2 regions of the Rothia sp. HMSC061D12 genome follow, and region 2 is predicted to be linked to the other one. Evidence: predicted binding sites of a transcription regulator. Region 2 holds the regulator's gene; the other holds the start of a gene.
The links. The regulator LexA, encoded in region 2, represses DNA repair genes until DNA is damaged. The targets are predictions, from matches to a motif close to TCGAACANNTGTTCGA.

Region 1 (9,327 bases), on a different contig from region 2:
ATGGGCCACGAGTACATCGGTGAGGTCGTTGAGGTTGGCTCCGAGGTCACCACCGTAGCCCCCGGTGACTTCGTCGTTGGCTCCTTCTGCATCTCCTGCGGCGAATGCGAAACCTGCACTGCGGGCTACCCCTCCCGCTGTCTGAAGGCAATCGCCGCCGGTGACGCGTTCATCGGCATGCGCTCCAACGGCACCCAGGCAGAGTACGCCCGCGTGCCCTTCGCAGACGGCACCCTCGTCAAGACCCCCGCAACCCCCACCGAAGAGCAGATCCCGCACCTGATGGCGGCATCCGACGTGCTCGGCACCGGCTGGTACGCAGCGGACGCAGCTGGCGCAGCCCCCGGCAAGACCATCGTCGTTGTTGGCGACGGCGCCGTCGGCCTGAGCGCAGTTATCGGCGCCAAGCAGCTCGGCGCGGAGAAGATCATCATCATGTCCCGCAACCCCGAACGTCAGGCGCTCGCTAAGGCATTCGGCGCAACCCACATCGTGGAAGAGCGCGGCGAAGAGGGTATCGCCAAGGTTCTGGAGCTCACCGACGGCGTGGGCGCACACGGCGTCGCGGAGGCTGTTGGCACCCAGCAGTCCTTCGACCAGGCTCTCGGCTGCGTACGCCACGGCGGCTACATCGGCTTCGTGGGCGTTCCGCACGACAGCTCCATCGGCACCGATAAGCTCTTCGGCAAGCAGGTTCACCTGGAAGGTGGCCCCGCCCCCGTACGCAAGTACCTGCCGACCCTCATCGACCTGATTTACAAGGGCGAAATTGAGCCCGGCCGCGTCTTCGACATGGTTCTGCCCATTGACGAGGCGGCTAAGGGTTACGAGGCAATGGACCAGCGTACCGCTACCAAGGTTCTGCTGACTATGCCGTAATAGCCGCTCGTATCGCCGGTTCCTATACCGGCTGCTGTACCCGCAACCCGGCGTATATGCGCTACTAATCCCCGCACCGATCCTGCCGCTCCACGTGAGCGCAGGGTGCCGGTCGCGGGGATTAGTGCATTAAAAATTGGGTTTATTTGCCACCTTCCGGCGAGGTGAGGGACAAATGAGTGAGCCAAGGCATAGAATAAAAGAGCATGATTCGTACAACTCGAAGGATGACAATGACGAAGAAGCCTTTCCCTTCCGACCTCGAAATCGCACTTGCCGCCGATCTTTGGCCTATTAACAAGATCGCAGCAGACAACGGCATCAGCGAAGATCGCCTTGAACCCTACGGCAAGTATGTCGCTAAGGTCCTCCTCGACGAAACCACCAACGCAGAGACTGCCCGCAAGCGCGGCTCCAAGTACATCGTGGTTACCGCAGTCACCCCCACCCCGCTCGGTGAAGGTAAGACCGCAACCTCTGTCTCCCTCGCACAGGGCTTCGCCCAGACCGGCCGCAAGGCAATCCTGGCTCTGCGTCAGCCCGCAATGGGCCCGACCTTCGGCATCAAGGGCGGCGCAGCAGGCGGCGGCTACTCCCAGATCGTTCCCATGGAGAAGCTGAACCTGCACCTGACCGGCGACTTCCACGCCGTCACCGCAGCACACAACCTGCTTGCCGCCATGATTGACAACCACCTGCACCACGGCAACGAGCTGCGCATCGACCCGCGTGCAATCGAGTGGCGCCGCGTTATCGACATGAACGACCGCTCCCTGCGCAACATCGTCGTGGGCCTGGGCGAACGCATGGACGGCGTGGTCCGCGAGACCGGTTTCGACATCACCAGCGCCTCCGAAATCATGGTGATTCTCTCGCTGGCAACCTCCTTCAAGGACCTGCGCGAGCGCCTGGCAAAGATCGTGATCGGCCTGAACTACGACGGCGAGCCCGTCACCGCAGCCGACCTGAAGGCTGACGGCGCAATGTCCGTCATCCTGGCAGACGCAATCAACCCGAACCTGCTGCAGACCCTGGAGCACACCCCCGCACTGATTCACGCGGGCCCCTTCGGCAACATCGCAACCGGTAACTCCTCCGTGGTCGCCGACTACGTTGGTCTGGAGTACTCCGACTACGTGATTACCGAGGCTGGCTTCGGTGCCGATATGGGTGCGGAGCGTTTCTTCAACGTCAAGTGCCGCGTCTCCGGCCTGAAGCCGGACGCAGCAGTGCTCGTCGTAACCGTGCGCTCCCTGAAGTCCCACTCCGGCCTGTACAAGATCGTTCCGGGCAAGCCCCTGCCCGAAGGCATGCTGCAGGAAAGCCCCTCCGACGTGGAGAAGGGCGCAGAGAACCTGAAGAAGCACATCGAGATTGTGCGCAACTTCGGTGTTCAGCCGGTCGTGGCAATCAACGCCTTCCCGACCGACTTCGAGTCCGAGCACGAGACCATCCGCCGTATCGCTGAGGAAGCTGGCGCTCGCGTCGCTATCCACCGCGGTGTGGCTGAGGGTGGTAAGGGCACCACCGACCTGGCAGACGTGGTTGCTGAGGCATGTGACGACGTTTCGGATCTGAAGTACACCTACGATCTTGAGGACTCCATCGAGACCAAGATTGAGAAGGTTGCGACCAAGGTCTACGGCGCGGACGGCATTTCGATTGCTCCCGCTGCCGCTAAGCAGCTGAAGCGTTTCGCTGAGCTGGGCTACTCGCACCTGCCCGTGGTTATCGCGAAGACCCATCTGTCCATCTCTTCGGATGCAACTCTGAAGGGCGCACCGACCGGCTGGACCCTGCCCGTGCGCGAGGTTCGCCTGGCTGCAGGTGCCGGTTACGTCTACGCTATCTGCGGCACCATGCGCACCATGCCGGGCCTGAGCAAGAGCCCCGCAGCTGAGCGCATCGGCTTCGACGAGAACGGCGTGATGGTCGGCCTGTCCTAAGGCTTGTCCTAAAGCGGCTGTTCCAGCTGATTTATAGCTAGTGGAGGCGGCGCTCCTTCCCCACAGCGGGGGAGAGGCGCCGCCTTTGCTGTGCCCTATGGTGCTTTTGTAGAGTGCTCTGCCCCAGATACATGGAAGCATGAGGGGCGAATACGAGGTGCGCAACGCTTGAGGGCGGGGGAGCGGAGCTCTTGAAAACAGAATGAAACTAGGCTGCAACCCGGCTGCAACCAGGCAGCAACCAGGGGGAGTGAAGGATCCTGAAACCCCTGGTGGAGGGGTCTTTCAACCTTTTATTGAGGCTTCTAGGGCGCCTGTTTTGAGGGTGAAATTGGTACGTGCTGGTTAATAATTGGGCTCTATTTGTGCTTGAAGGTCAGGTTTTATTAAACAATCTATAGAGGTTGATTTTTTAGTGACACACTGTCTTGCATTTTGTGAAAATACGGCATTGACTAGGTATTTTGCTTTTTGAAAGGGGTTTTAATGGGTGCACTCAGTGAACCTGAAAGTGGGGCTGATGTTATTGTTTTGTAATAAAACCTCTACTTTAGGGGGTGCCTACAGGGGTAAAACAGACCAATTGATTTTGCCCTCGCGCGAATAATTGTGCAGATTTTGAACGGTGAGCAGTACATTTTTTCCTGCTCATGAAGTTGCAAGTACTTGAAGATACTTTCACCTTAACCCTCTACTTCCGCAGAATACCGGGCTAAAACTGTGTATTGAACCTTTGGGATTGCCGAGTGTGGAGCTTAAGTTAAAGGTGCACCGAAGTGCCAAAAGAGGGAAATTCTAAAATTATTTTGGGTGAAATAAGTCACGCTAAAACTCGAAAAAAATGAAATTGGTACGTATGGATACCCTAAAAAACACCTGTTTTTATTACAGAATGATTACAATGAGGCGCGGGTCACTAAATCCGGCTCTCCGTACCAAATTGGGTGGTAAAACAGCCCCCAAAAAGTTCGCTACTATTGAGTCATCAAGTAATCGTGAGATTTCCAAAGTCCTCGGGTTGCTTGTGTTTGAGTGAGTGATAGATACCCCTGGGTGTCATGAGAAGCGACTGTGTATCGATGCGCAGTCGCTTCTCTGTTTAACTTTTGAATTTCAGTGGAACCTCAGCCGGGCGGAATCCAGCCGGAACCTAATCCGTACCGAGCATGCTCCAGAATCTGTTCCCTGTGCATCCCGCACAAGCAACCCGTACATGTATCCCGCGCGTTCAACGCCGAATGCGCTGATAGGGGAGCGAACCGCATAGGCGCATGCTGTGCGGTCACAACCCCTACACTGGAACTATGACTACTTACCCCGAACCCACCCTCATCTTTGAGAACCCCGAACTGACCGTCCGTGCGTTCAGTGTCTCCGAGATGGACAATAGCGTCTACCTCATCACCATGCGCGCCACTGGCGAGCAGGTGCTTATCGACCCCGCAACCGAGGCAGAAGAGCTCTACGCTTTCACCCTCGACGCGCTCCTGAAGGACTGCCCGCAGCTCGAACTGACCGACTCTGAGGACCGCCGCGTGCGCGTCATGGAGAAGGAAGAGGACTTCAACTCCCTCAAGCCTCGCGCTATCGGCCTGACCGGCATCCTGGTTACTCACGGCCACTGGGACCACATTCGCGCTATTAAGGAGCTCGACCACCTCACCGGTGCCGTCACCTCCGCGGGTGCAGCTGACGTTGCCGAGATCAAGGAACTGGAAGACTACACCATCGAAGAGGAGCTGACCGGCGGCGAAAGCTTCGACTTCTACCGCTCCGACACCGTCATTCGTGCCCTGCACGTGCCCGGCCACACCCCCGGATCCATCGTCTACACCCTCGAAACCACCTGGGAAGACGGCACTCCCGCAACCCTGCTGTTCACCGGCGACACCCTGTTCCCCGGCGGCGTGGGAAAGACCGACTCCCCGCAGCAGTTCGGTGAGCTCTTCTCCAACGTGCTCGAAAAGCTCTTTGGCGGCTTCGAAGATGACGCTATCGTGCTGCCCGGCCACGGCCGCTCCACCACCCTCGGCGACGAGCGCCCCCACCTGGAAGATTGGGGTACCCGCGGCTGGTAAACCGCACTTGACGAATTGCGCCTCCTAGTCTGCCTCATATAAGTACTGCACCCTCACGCCTTCACCGCCCGCATAATCGCGCCGGTGAAAGGCGTGAGGGTGTAGAATTTAAGTTCGAAGATTAAGACGAAAGGATTTTCGATGACACCCCGCCCGGCACACGGAAGCACCGCACTCAAAGCGAACGATCTGACCAGCATCCGGGTTCAGGGTGCCCGCGAAAACAACCTCAAGAACGTAGACCTGACCATTCCGCGTGATGCGATGGTCGTCTTCACCGGTCTCTCCGGCTCCGGTAAGTCCTCCCTCGCCTTCGACACCATCTTTGCGGAGGGGCAGCGCCGCTACGTCGAGTCGCTCTCCTCCTACGCCCGCATGTTCCTGGGCCAGGTCGATAAGCCTGACGTCGACTTCATCGAGGGTCTCTCCCCGGCGGTGTCCATCGACCAGAAGTCCACCTCCAAGAACCCGCGCTCAACCGTCGGTACCATCACCGAAATCTACGACTACATGCGTCTGCTCTGGGCGCGAATCGGCCACCCGCACTGCCCCGAATGTGGCGAGGAAATCACCCAGCAGACCCCGCAGCAGATCGTGGACATCCTGCAGGAGTACCCCGAACGCACCCGCCTGCAGATCCTCGCGCCTGTTGTCAGCGCACGCAAGGGCGAGTTCGTGGACCTCTTCAAGGACCTGCTCACCCAGGGCTACTCGCGCGCCCGCGTGGACGGCGAAACCGTGCAGCTCTCCGACCCGCCCAAGCTCGCCAAGCAGTACAAGCACACCATCGAGGTGGTCGTCGACCGCATCGTCATTAAGGACGGTATTCACCAGCGCCTGACCGACTCCATCGAAACCGCGCTCAAGCTCGCCGACGGCCGCGTACTCATCGACTTCGTGGACCGCGAGCAGGACGACCCCGAACGCACCCGCTCCTTCAGCGAAAACCTCGCCTGCCCCAATAACCACCCGCTGCAGATCGACACGATCGAGCCGCGTGCCTTCTCCTTCAACTCGCCGTTCGGTGCGTGCAGCGCCTGTGACGGCATCGGCTCGCGCCTGGAAGTAGACACCGAACTGCTCGTACCCAACCCCGACCTGACCCTCGGCGAGGGCGCCATCGCCCCTTGGTCGCAGGGCAAGGCAACCACCGAATACTGGCTGCGCCTGCTCGCCGGTCTGGGGGAGGAGCTCGGCTTCGACCTGAACACCCCCTTCAAGGACCTGCCCGCCAAGACCCGCGCCGCCATCCTGGACGGCAAGGACTGCAAGGTTGAGGTCTCCTACCGCAACCGCTTCGGCCGCGAACGCCGCTACACCTCCGGATTCGAGGGCGTGAAGGCGTACATCAAGCGCAAGCACGAAGAAACCGAATCGGACTTCGCCCGCGACCGCTACGAACAGTACATGCGCCAGGTCGCCTGCCCCAGCTGTGGTGGCGCGCGCCTGAACCCGACCATCCTCGGCGTGAAGGTCGGCGGCAAGTCCATCGCAGACATTACCGACCTGTCCCTCGCCAACGCGCTCGCTTTCGTGCGTGGGCTGCAGCTCAGCGCCCGCGAAGCCAAGATTGGCGAGCAGGTCCTCAAGGAAATTGACGCGCGCCTGCAGTTCCTGCTGGACGTGGGCCTGGACTACCTGACCCTCTCGCGCTCCGCCGGTACGCTCTCCGGCGGTGAGGCGCAGCGCATCCGCCTGGCCACCCAGATTGGTTCGGGCCTGGTTGGTGTGCTCTACGTGCTCGACGAGCCCTCCATCGGCCTGCACCAGCGCGATAACCGCCGCCTCATCGAGACCCTGACCAAGCTGCGCGACATGGGCAACACGCTTATTGTGGTTGAGCACGACGAAGACACCATGCGCGAAGCCGACTGGATCGTGGACGTAGGACCCGGCGCCGGCGAGCACGGTGGCGAAATCGTGCACTCCGGCAGCTTCGAGGAGCTGCTGAAGAACACCAAGTCCATCACCGGCGACTACATGGCTGGTCGCCGCAGCATTGAGGTGCCCGCCTCCCGCCGCCCCGTGGACAAGAAGCGACAGCTGACCGTGCGCGGCGCCCGCGAAAACAACCTCAAGAACGTGACCGTGTCCTTCCCCCTGGGCGTGTTCACCGCGGTGACCGGCGTGTCCGGCTCGGGTAAATCCACCCTCGTCAACGACATTCTGTACACCTCCCTGGCGAACAAGCTCAACGGCGCCAAGCAGGTGCCCGGCCGCCACAAGAGCATCGACGGCCTGGAGCACCTGGATAAGGTCATTCACGTGGACCAGTCGCCCATCGGCCGCACCCCGCGTTCGAACCCCGCCACCTACACCGGCGTGTTCGACCACATCCGCAAGCTGTTCGCAGAGACCAGCGAAGCGAAAATGCGCGGCTACACCCCCGGCCGATTCTCGTTCAACGTCAAGGGCGGTCGCTGCGAGGACTGCTCCGGCGACGGCACCCTGAAGATTGAAATGAACTTCCTGCCGGACGTGTACGTGCCCTGCGAAACCTGCCACGGCAAGCGCTACAACCGCGAAACCCTCGAGGTGCACTACAAGGGCAAGACCATTGCCGACGTGCTCGAAATGCCCGTGGAGGAGGCCGCAGAGTTCTTCGCCGCGTTCACTCCGATTGCGCGCCACCTGAACACCCTCGTGGACGTGGGCCTGGGCTACATTCGCCTGGGCCAGCCCGCAACCACCCTCTCCGGCGGTGAAGCGCAGCGCGTGAAGCTCGCAACCGAACTGCAGAAGCGCTCCAACGGCCGCTCCATCTACGTGCTGGACGAGCCGACCACCGGCCTGCACTTTGAAGACATCCGCAAGCTGCTCGCCGTGCTGCAATCGCTGGTGGACAAGGGCAATAGCGTCATCACCATCGAGCACAACCTGGACGTGGTCAAGTGCGCCGACTGGATTATCGACATGGGCCCCGAAGGCGGTAGCGGCGGCGGCACCGTCATCGCCGAAGGAACCCCGGAACAGGTGGCTCAGGTGAAGGGCTCGCACACCGGCGCGTTCCTTGCTGAAATCCTGAGCTAGCCGAGATTCTGAACTAGTCAAAAATTTGCCCTAGAGGAAACCTACGTGACTGATACTCAAGGAACCGAACCCACGCGGGGAGCTCAGGCAACCCGTGGCGCTGCGAACCGTGGTGCTGCGAACCGCGGCGCTGTGACCACCGCGGACCGTGCGCGGCACATCCTGCACACCCAGCTGGAGGCGGACTTCTGCCAGGCGCCTGGCTCGATTAGCCGCGCCCTCGAAGAGCTACGCGACTACCCGGACGCCGAGAGCCTGCCGCTGCTCGCCACTGTGCAGCCTCCCTCCGAGAAGATGGGCGCCGCACGCCGCCGCAACGACGACATCTGGGAGTTGCGCGTCGCCAACTACGCGAGCGTCGGCATTCTCTGCGCCAAACATCCGCGCGTGCTGGACAAGGCCATCGACTACATGCTCGGCGACCAGTCGAACTGGCTCGGCGACTACGCGCAACTGCGCCAGCTCAACGAACTGCTCACCCCCTACACCCAGCAGGTCAGCGGCACTAGCATCTACTACACGCCCGGCCGCGCCCTGCTGAACTCGGTCGTACCCGAGGGCGTGCAGGCGCAGGAGGTCAAGTGCGCCGTGCCCGGTGTGGGCATGATGCGTCGCGTTGACCCCGCCGAGCTGAAGGCTGCGTTGCTTGCCGAAATCACGGGCGAGCGCACCATCCGCAGGGAGGCAAACGCTTCCGCGGGTGCGCTTGAGGTTGACCCGCAGGACACGCAGGCGCGCGTAACCCGCCTGCGCGTGGAGCTGCTGGACGCTGAAAAGTTTGAGCGTTTCCGCGGGGATAAGCGCTACTCGAACGCGCTGGGCTTTAGCGTGACCCGCCCGGATGTGCTGGTGCTTGCCGCATACCCGGTGGATGGGGATACACCTGATGCACCCGCGGCGGGGGAGAGCCCCGCGCTCGCAGACCCTATCGCTATGGTTGGCCTGAGTGACGATTCGCCGATTATGCGCCAGATTGGCATTGACGTGCTGCCCGCCTTCCGCGGCGCGGGTATTGCGAGCGCCCTGGTGCGAGATGCCGCACGCCTGACCCTGGCGGAAGGGTACCTACCGTTCTACGGTACGAGCCCGTCGCACATGCTGTCGCAGAGGGTTGCGATGAATGCCGGGTTGGTGCCGACCTGGTGGGAGTACGTGTCCACCAGCCTGAATGACCTACCTATGGACTAGATTTGCCTACAGACTAGAGCCGCCCGCGCTAGGCATAACGACATGTAGAAAGCCCCCGAGATTCGGAGTCTCGGGGGCTTTTGCTGTACTAATTTCGCGGGCTGAGAGTTTCACGCGCTGCGGATTTCGTGTGCAGGGATTTTCGCGGGGTTCAGCGTCTAGGGTTGCCGCATAAGGAACAGCCTCTAGAGCCTTACCAGTTAAAG
Region 2 (9,327 bases):
TACGACGGTGGTCGTAGCTGTAAACCAGCGAGTGAGTGACCTGCTCCTTAGCCTTACGGTACAGGCGAGAACGCTGACCGCGGTAGCCGGATGCACGATCGAGAATAGTACGGCGCTTCTTGTGCGCGTTAACCGCGCGCTTCACACGTGCCACGTGTGTCTCCTTCGTCTTATGTCCTGAACAGCTCACATATCACGCTGAACAGGAGCGAGTCTTTAATCAGTGCGCACCACTATCAGTGCGCCAGGTGCAGAGAGTAAGCGTTGCTTACTTACCCAGCATCTTCTTGACAACCTTTGCCTGGCCGCCGGTAACGATCTGGTCAGAAGCCAGACGACGGGTCAGACGAGAGGACTTGTGCTCCAGGTAGTGGCGGCGGTTCGCCTGCTGGCGCTTAACCTTGCCGCTACCGGTGAGCTTGAAGCGCTTCTTAGCACCAGAGTGGGTCTTCTGCTTCGGCATAGCTGCCGTTCTCCTTACATTCATCCCCCGCCACAACGGCGGGGTAGCTTAGTGGGGTTGAGCGATACACGCATCAGCCCCAAGGACCAAAGGTGAGGCACCCCTAACGAGGTGCCTCGGAACCGGCACCGGGTGAACCCGCAACACCCACCCAACGGTGGAGGCGCGTGCCCATCCTAAAGTGACGACCCGGTTCCCTACTCGGCGGAAGCCTGTGCCTTCAACTCGGCAGGCATAGCGTCTGCCAAAGAATTAGTTACGGGCTTCGCCTTGGTCGTGTCAATACGCTCGCGACCCTTGCGACCGCCGGCGCCCTGCTCACGGCGAGCCTCTGCCTTACCGCGAAGCGGAGCCAGAACCATCACCATGTTGCGGCCATCCTGACGGGGGCGAGACTCAACAGTGCTCACCTCAGCCAGCTCAGCCGCCAGACGCTCCAGCAGACGCACACCCATCTCGGGGCGCTGCTGCTCACGACCACGGAACTGAATCATTGCCTTGACCTTGTCACCACCGGAAAGGAAACGACGAGCGTGTCCAACCTTGGTTTCGTAGTCGTGGGTATCAATCTTCAGGCGGAAACGGATCTCCTTCAGAACGGCATTAGCCTGCTTCTTGCGGGATTCACGAGCCTTGATTGCGGCTTCGTACTTGTACTTACCGTAATCCATGAGCTTGCACACGGGCGGCTTCGCGTTCGGGGCAACCTCGACCAGGTCGAGTTCGGCGTCCTCAGCCAGACGCAGAGCGTCCTTCAGAGGGACAACGCCTACCTGCTCGCCACCGGGACCGACAAGACGGACCTCGGGAACGCGGATACGATCGTTAATGCGTGGTTCGCTAATGACTAGCTCCTGTGCTCTGTGGGTTTCCCCGTGAATACTATCCGTTGCGGGCACTAAAAAAGCCCCCGCAGTCACACAAGCGGAGGCACAAACCAGCGTACGCCGAAAGCGGCGGACGAACCCGTTCACCTTAAAACTCGCAAACTAACGTCTGCGGCGGTCAACCGGGTGGGAGGCATGCTCCACTTGCAAACTGCCTACAACCATACCGCAGAACCCCCTACAGGCGCAAGGAATTAGACGTAAAACACCATAAAAATTGCGGTCATTCACGCGGAAAGTCCACGGAGACGCCCACTCTTAAGGACGCATTTACCGAAACAAACGAAATATGAGATTCTAGGACTATGAGCACTGAAAACACGAGTTTCCGCTTCACCGCGGAAGAAGAAACCCCCGTACACGGCCACACCGAACTCACCGAAGAGCAGGTCGAAGCCGTCAACGAACAGCTGCGCGACATCGCAGACGTACCCGCCATCGAAATCATCAGCTCCGCAGCCATCCACATGATGAGCGCCGCAGCCGTCAAGTGCGGCCTGGCAGCAGACGAAAACGCCGACGACCTCAAGGACCTCGACGAAGCACGCAAGCTCATCACCGCACTGGCAGGCCTCGTCACCGCCGCAGCGCCCGAAATCGGCTCCCAGCACGCAGCACCCCTGCGCGACGGCCTGCGCACCCTGCAACTCGCATTCCGCGAAGCATCTCCCTTCCCGGACGAACCCGGCAAGGGCCCCGGCGAAAAGCTCACCGGCCCGGTGTACTAAACCAGCACGTGTGCTAAACCAACACGTGCAGTAAACCAGGACGTACGCTAAACCAGCTGGTCCACTAAGCCGCAACCTGGTTTATGTCATCACGAAGCCCCGCCTCCCTCGTACTGAGGAAGACGGGGCTTCGTCACATATAAAGCTTGTGCGAGCCTGTGCGGATAAGAAAACTACGCGGACTAGATAAGCGGGCTAGCGCGAACCGGTAGCTTTAGCGGGCACCCAATGTATCAAGAACGGTAGCTTTAGCGGGAACCAGCAGCCTCAAGAGCCTGCTCAAAACTAAAGTTACCCACATACAGCGCCTTACCCAGCACCACGCCCTCCAAACCATAAGGCACCATGGAACGCAGCTTCTCAAGATCAGCCAGCGACGCCACACCACCGGACGCCACCACCCGGCAGGCAGCCTGAGCCAGCACCTCATCCAGCAGCTCCGCACCGGGACCCGCCAGGGAACCGTCCTTGCTCACATCCGTAACGATATAGCGGCGCACGCCCGCGCTCTCCAGCCACGCCAGCGCCTCCGCCAGGTCAGGGCCCGACCAGTCGGTACCGCGAGCCACCGTCACCCAGCCCCGCTCAGGGTTATAGCGGGCATCGAGACCAAGAGCCAGAAGATCAGAATCAGCGTAACGAGCCAGAGTGCTTTCAAGCCAGGAAGAATCCGCCAGAGCCGCACTGGTCACGTTCACGCGATCCGGACTCAGGCTCAGGGCGCGCTCCAGGCTCTCAGCATTACGCACGCCGCCACTAACCTGAATACGAACCGGGGCAGAGCTCCGGGCGCTCTCTGCACGGACGGCGGCAACCACCTCAGCCAGAACCTCAGTATTCGTGCCGCGACCAAACGCCAAATCAAGGTCAACCAGGTGAATCCAGCGAGCACCAGACTTCACCCAAGTCAGAGCCGCTTCAACAGGGTCGAGGCGCTGCTCACCACCGGACAGGGTGCCACCCACCGGGCGCACCGCATAGCCTTCAGAAATATCAACAGCGGGCAGAAGTTCAAGAACGGGTGCAGACATTAGTTACCTCCCGCAGCAGTAGCGGAGTCGCCAGAAGACAGAGACTCAGAAGACAGGCGACCGGTCACCGCCAGGGACGCAACCCAGCGGCGCATAAACTCCGCCCCCAGCTCGCCAGAACCTACCGGGCAGAACTGCACCGCCGTCAGCGGACCGTTCTCAACCGCCGCGATATAGGCGGGCTCGGTGACAGTCCAAGTCACCGCGGGAGGGGCAATATATTCAATGCTCTGATCAAAAGCCCACTCAAAAACGCCGTGCTCAGATTTGAAGTGAGCCTCGCCCTCAAGATCCTTGAGCAGCGTACTATCGGAGGAAGAACGCAGGGCAGAAACACCGGGCGCCAGGTCGCGGGTAGAAAGCTCCACGCTCTCACCGGGCCACTCCCCCATGCCCTGCACCTGAACCTGCCCCATCTGCGGATGCTCCACCGTAATAGAGTCAAAGAGGCAGCTCAGTGCCGCACCGGCAACCAGCACCGGACGACCGCCGGCAACACGGCGGCCAATCACGCGCTCAGCGTCCTTAGCTTTCAGATCTTCATATGCCTCAAGAGAGCTCGCACCGCCGGTAACCACCATACCGTCAGCCTCACGCAGCTGATCAGGCACGGTAGTGACGATAACGTCCGCCCCCGCATCCTGAAGAAGCTTCACCAGGGCGCCACGAGTTCCGGGCTCGCCCAAAACGGCAACCACCGGACGAGCGGTCTGCGCGGTTTCAGTTTCGACGGGTGTGGATTCAACGGGAACAGGCATCGGTGCGCTCCTATTTCGTAGGCTCAAGAATTCGACTCAAGCGCTCTAGCTTGAGAGATAGAAGATTCGGAGTCAAGACATCAACCTCATGCAGAAGCCAACCACACGCGGGTCCATGCTTAGCGCTGAGTCTGAGGAATTTCCAGACGCTGACCGGCATCAACAGAGGTACTGGTCAACGAATTCAACTCCATAATACGAACCACAGTATCACGGGTGTCACCTTGCGGATCCACCGCCTGAGCAATATCCCACAGGGTCTCGCCGTGCTTCACCACAACGACGGTTCGAGTCACCGAAGCGTTCTCCACGGAAGCCGAAGCCGCCGGGCCAAAGAAGCTAATAGCACCGAGCACAATCAGCGCCGCCAAGGTCAGCAGAGGCAGACCCTTCAGGAAACCGCGCACAGTGCCAAGACAACGAATAGAAGAGGGAACCGCGCGCAGAAGCTCGCCACCCTTAGCCAGAAGAACACTCTTCGCGCCAGGTGCCTGAGCCGCAGAAGATGCCTGAGTAGAAACAGCAGGGGCAGAAACAGCGGGGGTAGAAACGGCGGGAGCGTGGGCAGGCTGAGCCGTCTGCGCAGGACGGGGTGCATGAGCCGCACGAGAGGAGCGAACAGACGGCGAAGACGCAGGCACATGAGAACGCCCCTGCATAGTGCGGGCGGACACGGTGCTGGCGGACGCAGTGCGGGCGGGGTGAAGTACCACCAAACCTGCCGGAAGGTGTGCAGAAGTGCCACGAGAAGCAATAGGTGCTGCAGTAGTCATTGTGGTTCCTTTCTCTCAGCTCGCCCCGGGGTTACCCCGCGGGTCTAGCAATGCCGAGCGATACCCGCTCGGAGGTCCTAGTTGAGTGATAACTATGGAGTGGTGATTGTTAGGCGATAACTATTGGGTAGCTATTCTCTAGTTAGGTCAGAGCGTCGGGTGCACCGGGCTGCGCTGGGTCGCCCCAGCACCCCATCCCCTGCGCTCTCTCTTCGCCAGATGCTCGCTAGAGCATCCGGGGTAGATCATGCGAAGAGAGAGGCAGAGGATTCGAATACATTCGAACACTCATTCACTCTCCTCTCCTGGAAGACTCCGGGTCGAATCTTCGAATATTCTTCGAACATCCACCCGTAAATCCTGAATTTCAGGAGAGATTCAAGAGTATATACGAACTCTTGTTCTAAAGTCTAGCAGAGATGTACTAAAAATTTCTTCGAGTTTCGAAGAAAAAATCTAGAATATTTGTTTGAGTTTTTCGGTGTAGTGTTCTACACTGGTGTCAAGAGACGTTCCACACGCTCCTGATGAGTCCTACTCACAGCAGGTTTCTGTACCCGTTACGGTTTGATTCTGTATCGAATGCAGGTGCTGCTGACTGAGTTTTATAGGGCGGAGGCGCATACTCGTTGCCTGCGTATCGCTCCGGTATCGCTCCGGCACGGATAGAATTCCTCCACCCCCTGACGAGATAAGACCCATTTCGGCAGAACCAAAAAATTTTTAGGACTTCACCAGAAAACGTGTGAAGCACCCATCCGTGCCCCGACCGGACTGTGTCTCAAACAGACTGCAGAGACCGGAGTACAGAATTCGGGGCACAGACCGAAGGAAAAGAAATGGCAACAGCACCCCGTCCGGCGCTGACCGCGCGCCAGCAGAAGATTCTTGACGCGATCCGCACCGAGATTGAACAGAAGGGTTACCCGCCGTCCATGCGCCAGATTGGTGACATGGTGGGTCTTGCGTCCCTGTCCTCGGTCACTCACCAGCTCGGTCGCCTCGAGACCATGGGCTACATTCGCCGCGACCCCAAGCTCCCCCGTGCCATTGAGGTGCTGGATGAGAACGGCATCGGCATCCACGGTAGCGCTTCCTCTTCCCTGCCCGAGCTGCCGAACTTCGAAGTCGGCGATGAGGACCTCGTACCCGTTCCCCTGGTTGGACGAATTGCAGCGGGCGGCCCCATCACTGCCGAGCAGTCCGTGGAGGATGTGCTCGCTCTGCCCCGCCAGCTGGTCGGTAGCGGCAAGCTGTTCATGCTCAAGGTCAAGGGTGATTCCATGATTGACGCCGCAATCTGCGACGGCGACTGGGTGGTTGTCCGCGAGCAGCACACCGCAGACAACGGCGATATTGTTGCTGCGCTACTTGACGACGAGGCAACCGTGAAGGTGTTCCGTCAGGTCGACGGCCATACCTGGCTCATGCCGCGCAACTCCAACTACGAGCCGATTATGGGCGACCGCGCAACCGTCATGGGTAAGGTCGTCTCCGTGCTGCGTAGTCTCTAGAAAACCACAGCCTCTAGAAGATGCAGTCTCTGAAAGACGCGGGCTCTAAACAGCCACAGCATCTCAAAGAAGCTGTTTTAAACAACACAGCCTCTAAAAGACATAGCTACGAGGCTTTTAGCTCTCTATAGAAATCACCCCGGTGCTACGTGAATGTTCACGTATCACCGGGGTGATTTTTATATTTCCAAAGCGGAAGGTGCGGCGCTGCCAGGACTGGATCCCGCCCGAGCTAACGCTCAATACTCGCCGAAAGACGAGCCAGCGCGCCGGTCACCGCGGCCTTATTCTGCGTTGACCACATCGGCGGCATCGCCTTCATCAAGAAACCGCCGTAGCGTTTAGTCGCCACACGCGAATCCAGCACAGCCACCACGCCGCGGTCAGACACCGAACGGATCAGGCGACCCGCGCCCTGCGCCATACGAATCGCCGCGTGGTGAGCAGAAACCGCCATAAAGCCGTTACCGCGATGACGGTTCACCGCCTCCGTACGAGCCTGCGCAATCGGGTCATCCGGGCGGGGGAACGGAATGCGGTCCATCACCACCAGGCGGCAAGAGTCACCGGGAACGTCCACGCCCTGCCACAGGCTCATCGTTCCGAACAGGCATGAGTCAACGTCCTCGCTGAACTCCTCCACCAGGGCCTTGAGCGAAGACTCACCCTGCAGAAGAATGTTCAGGTCGCTGTGCTCACGCATGTATTCGGCGGCACGCTCGGCGGCGCGCTTCGAGGAGAACAGGCCCAGGGCACCGCCCTCCGACGCCTCGCACAGCTCACGCAGACGCTCCAGCTGGCCCTCGTGCACACCGAATCCCGGAGGCTTCAAATCCCCGGCAACGTACATGATGCCCTGCTTGCGGTAGTCGAAAGGCGAACCCACGTCGATGCTCGTCCAGCGCGGCGCGCCCTCGCCCTGCAGTCCCAGGGCACCGGCGGCAACGTCAAAAGAGTCACCCACCGTCAGGGTCGCACTCGTCAGAATCACGGTGCGGTCAGCGAACAGACCGTCACGTAGCTGCAAACCGACGCTCAAGGGGGCGATGTTCAGGGTCGCCGGGTCGGTATCGGAAGCAGCCACGTAGCGGCCGTTCTCCCAACCACCCTGACGAGAAATCCACAGAACGTCCTGCTCGCCCGAAGCCTCCAGAATGCGGCTACTCATGTCGTGTACCTCAGAGACACGCGAGCGCGCCATCTGCAGGCCGGCGTCAACGTCCTGACCGTCCGGTTTGGTATCGGACAGGGCGGTGCGGGCGGCATCGTTGACCGCAGAAATAGCGGTCAAAAGGCGACCGTCCAGGCCTTTCAGCAGGCCCTCGGCAAGACCCTCGAACGCGGTCTCCAGGGTGCCGGCAGCCATTTCCAGGGCACCGGAATCAGCCTTCGAATGCTTCTTCACGCTACGCGCCGCACGGCGAACCATCGCAACCGTCAAAGAACCAGACACGGCACCGGTCACACGGTCCACCAGCTCATGAGCCTCATCAATAATGACCGTCTCATGTTCGGGCAGAACCTTCATGCCCTCGAAAGCGTTAATCGCCAGCAGGGCGTGGTTCGTAATGACAATGTCAGCCTCAGCGGCACGGCCACGCGCCATCTCGCTAAAGCACTCTTCCACCAGCGGGCAGCGGCGGCCCAGACACTCGGCGGCGCTCACCGATACCTGAGCCCAGGCGCGGTCAGAAACGCCGGGCTTCAGCTCGTCACGGTCGCCGGTCTCCGTGCGGTCGGCCCACTCGCGCAGGCGCACCACTTCCTCACCCACGCGGGAGGTCGAAGAAGGCATGTCAAAGAGAGCATCCGGCTCGTCTTCCGGGTAGCCGCCCTCCAGCTTATGCAGGCAGAGGTAGTTATTGCGGCCCTTGAGCAGAGCCACCTGCGCCTGCGACTCCGGGCGTGGCTCCAGCGCTTGTAGAAGACGCGGAATATCGCGGTTCACGATCTGCGCCTGCAGGGCAAGAGTCGCCGTCGCAACCACAATCGGCTGGTCCGACTCCCCCACCCGCGCCAGGGCAGGCACCAGGTAGCCCAGGGACTTACCGGTACCGGTACCCGCCTGGACCAGCAGGTGACGCTGCAGTTCAAGAGCCTGCGCCACATGCGCCACCATGGTGCGCTGACCGGCACGATTCTGACCGCCAGTGGCGGCAACCGCCTCATCCAGCAGGGTCAGGGCATCCTTCGCACCGGGCAGGGTCTCAAGCTCCTGCCCGGTGAATCGGGTGCCGTCGGTTGCCGGTCCGGGCACAGTTCCCGGGGTGTTTTTGGGCGCGTTGATGCTCTCGGTCACGCTCATCCGCCCTAGAGAGCCTCGGAGGTAGAGGGCTGCTCGGAGTCAGATGCGGTCGCCTCAGTGAGGGCGTGTGCCTCCGCAAGTTCCTCTTCCAGGACCTCCAGCAGGTCGCCCTCCAGCACATACTCGGACAGTTCGGAGGCGACATCCTCACGGACCAGAGCCACCACGAAGGTGCCGTCCGATACGAAATCGGTGCTCTTAATTTCGGCGTCCCACTCGTGCAGGCGCGAAATAATCTCACCGTGCGAATACGGAATCAGCAGCTTCACCTCAATGGAGGGGCGCGGAATGGTGTCCGCGATCTTCTGCTTCAGCTCCTCAATGCCCTCACCGGTACGCGCCGAAACGATCACGTGCTCCGGCTCGCGCTGGCGCATACGCTCCAGCACGAACGGGTCAGCAGCGTCCGCCTTATTCAGCACAATGATCTCGGGGATATGGCGGGCGTCAACCTCCGCGATGACCTCGCGGACGGCACGAATCTGCCCCTCCGGGTCCGGGTGCGAAGCATCCACCACGTGCAGGATGACGTCAGCGTCAGCGACCTCTTCCAGGGTGGAGCGGAACGCCTCCACCAGCTGGGTCGGCAGCGAACGCACGAAACCCACCGTGTCAGAGAGGGTGTAGCCGATGCCGTCGGGGGTCTGCGCCTTACGGACGGTCGGGTCCAGGGTCGCAAACAGGGCGTTCTCCACAAGCACGCCGGCATCGGTCAGACGGTTCAGCAGGGAGGACTTACCCGCGTTCGTGTACCCGGCGATAGCCACCGAAGGCACGCGGTTACGGCGACGGTTCAGGCGCTTCGTCTCACGCGCCGGCGCCATCGCAGCAATCTCACGCTTAAGCTTCGCCATGCGAGCGCGCAGGC

Region 1: a site for LexA is predicted at 5,006-5,021, ahead of uvrA (excinuclease ABC subunit UvrA). Genes of this name have one in related genera too.

What each region holds. Positions count from the first base shown of each region.
Region 1 is NZ_KV830305.1:584,423-593,749, reverse strand. Features, by position in the region: gene HMPREF2682_RS02265 (zinc-binding dehydrogenase) at 1-879, shown strand, start outside; gene HMPREF2682_RS02260 (formate--tetrahydrofolate ligase) at 1,113-2,825, shown strand; gene HMPREF2682_RS02255 (MBL fold metallo-hydrolase) at 4,130-4,903, shown strand; gene uvrA (excinuclease ABC subunit UvrA) at 5,045-7,933, shown strand; gene HMPREF2682_RS02245 (GNAT family N-acetyltransferase) at 7,979-9,121, shown strand; gene HMPREF2682_RS02240 (glycoside hydrolase family 1 protein) at 9,322-9,327, opposite strand, start outside.
Region 2 is NZ_KV830307.1:17,529-26,855, forward strand. Features, by position in the region: gene rplT (50S ribosomal protein L20) at 1-154, opposite strand, end outside; gene rpmI (50S ribosomal protein L35) at 269-463, opposite strand; gene infC (translation initiation factor IF-3) at 661-1,362, opposite strand; gene HMPREF2682_RS06795 (DUF1844 domain-containing protein) at 1,656-2,078, shown strand; gene HMPREF2682_RS06800 (HisA/HisF-related TIM barrel protein) at 2,327-3,109, opposite strand; gene HMPREF2682_RS06805 (type 1 glutamine amidotransferase family protein) at 3,109-3,867, opposite strand; gene HMPREF2682_RS09295 (LysM peptidoglycan-binding domain-containing protein) at 3,987-4,640, opposite strand; gene lexA (transcriptional repressor LexA) at 5,480-6,154, shown strand; gene HMPREF2682_RS06820 (ATP-dependent DNA helicase) at 6,387-8,459, opposite strand; gene hflX (GTPase HflX) at 8,465-9,327, opposite strand, start outside.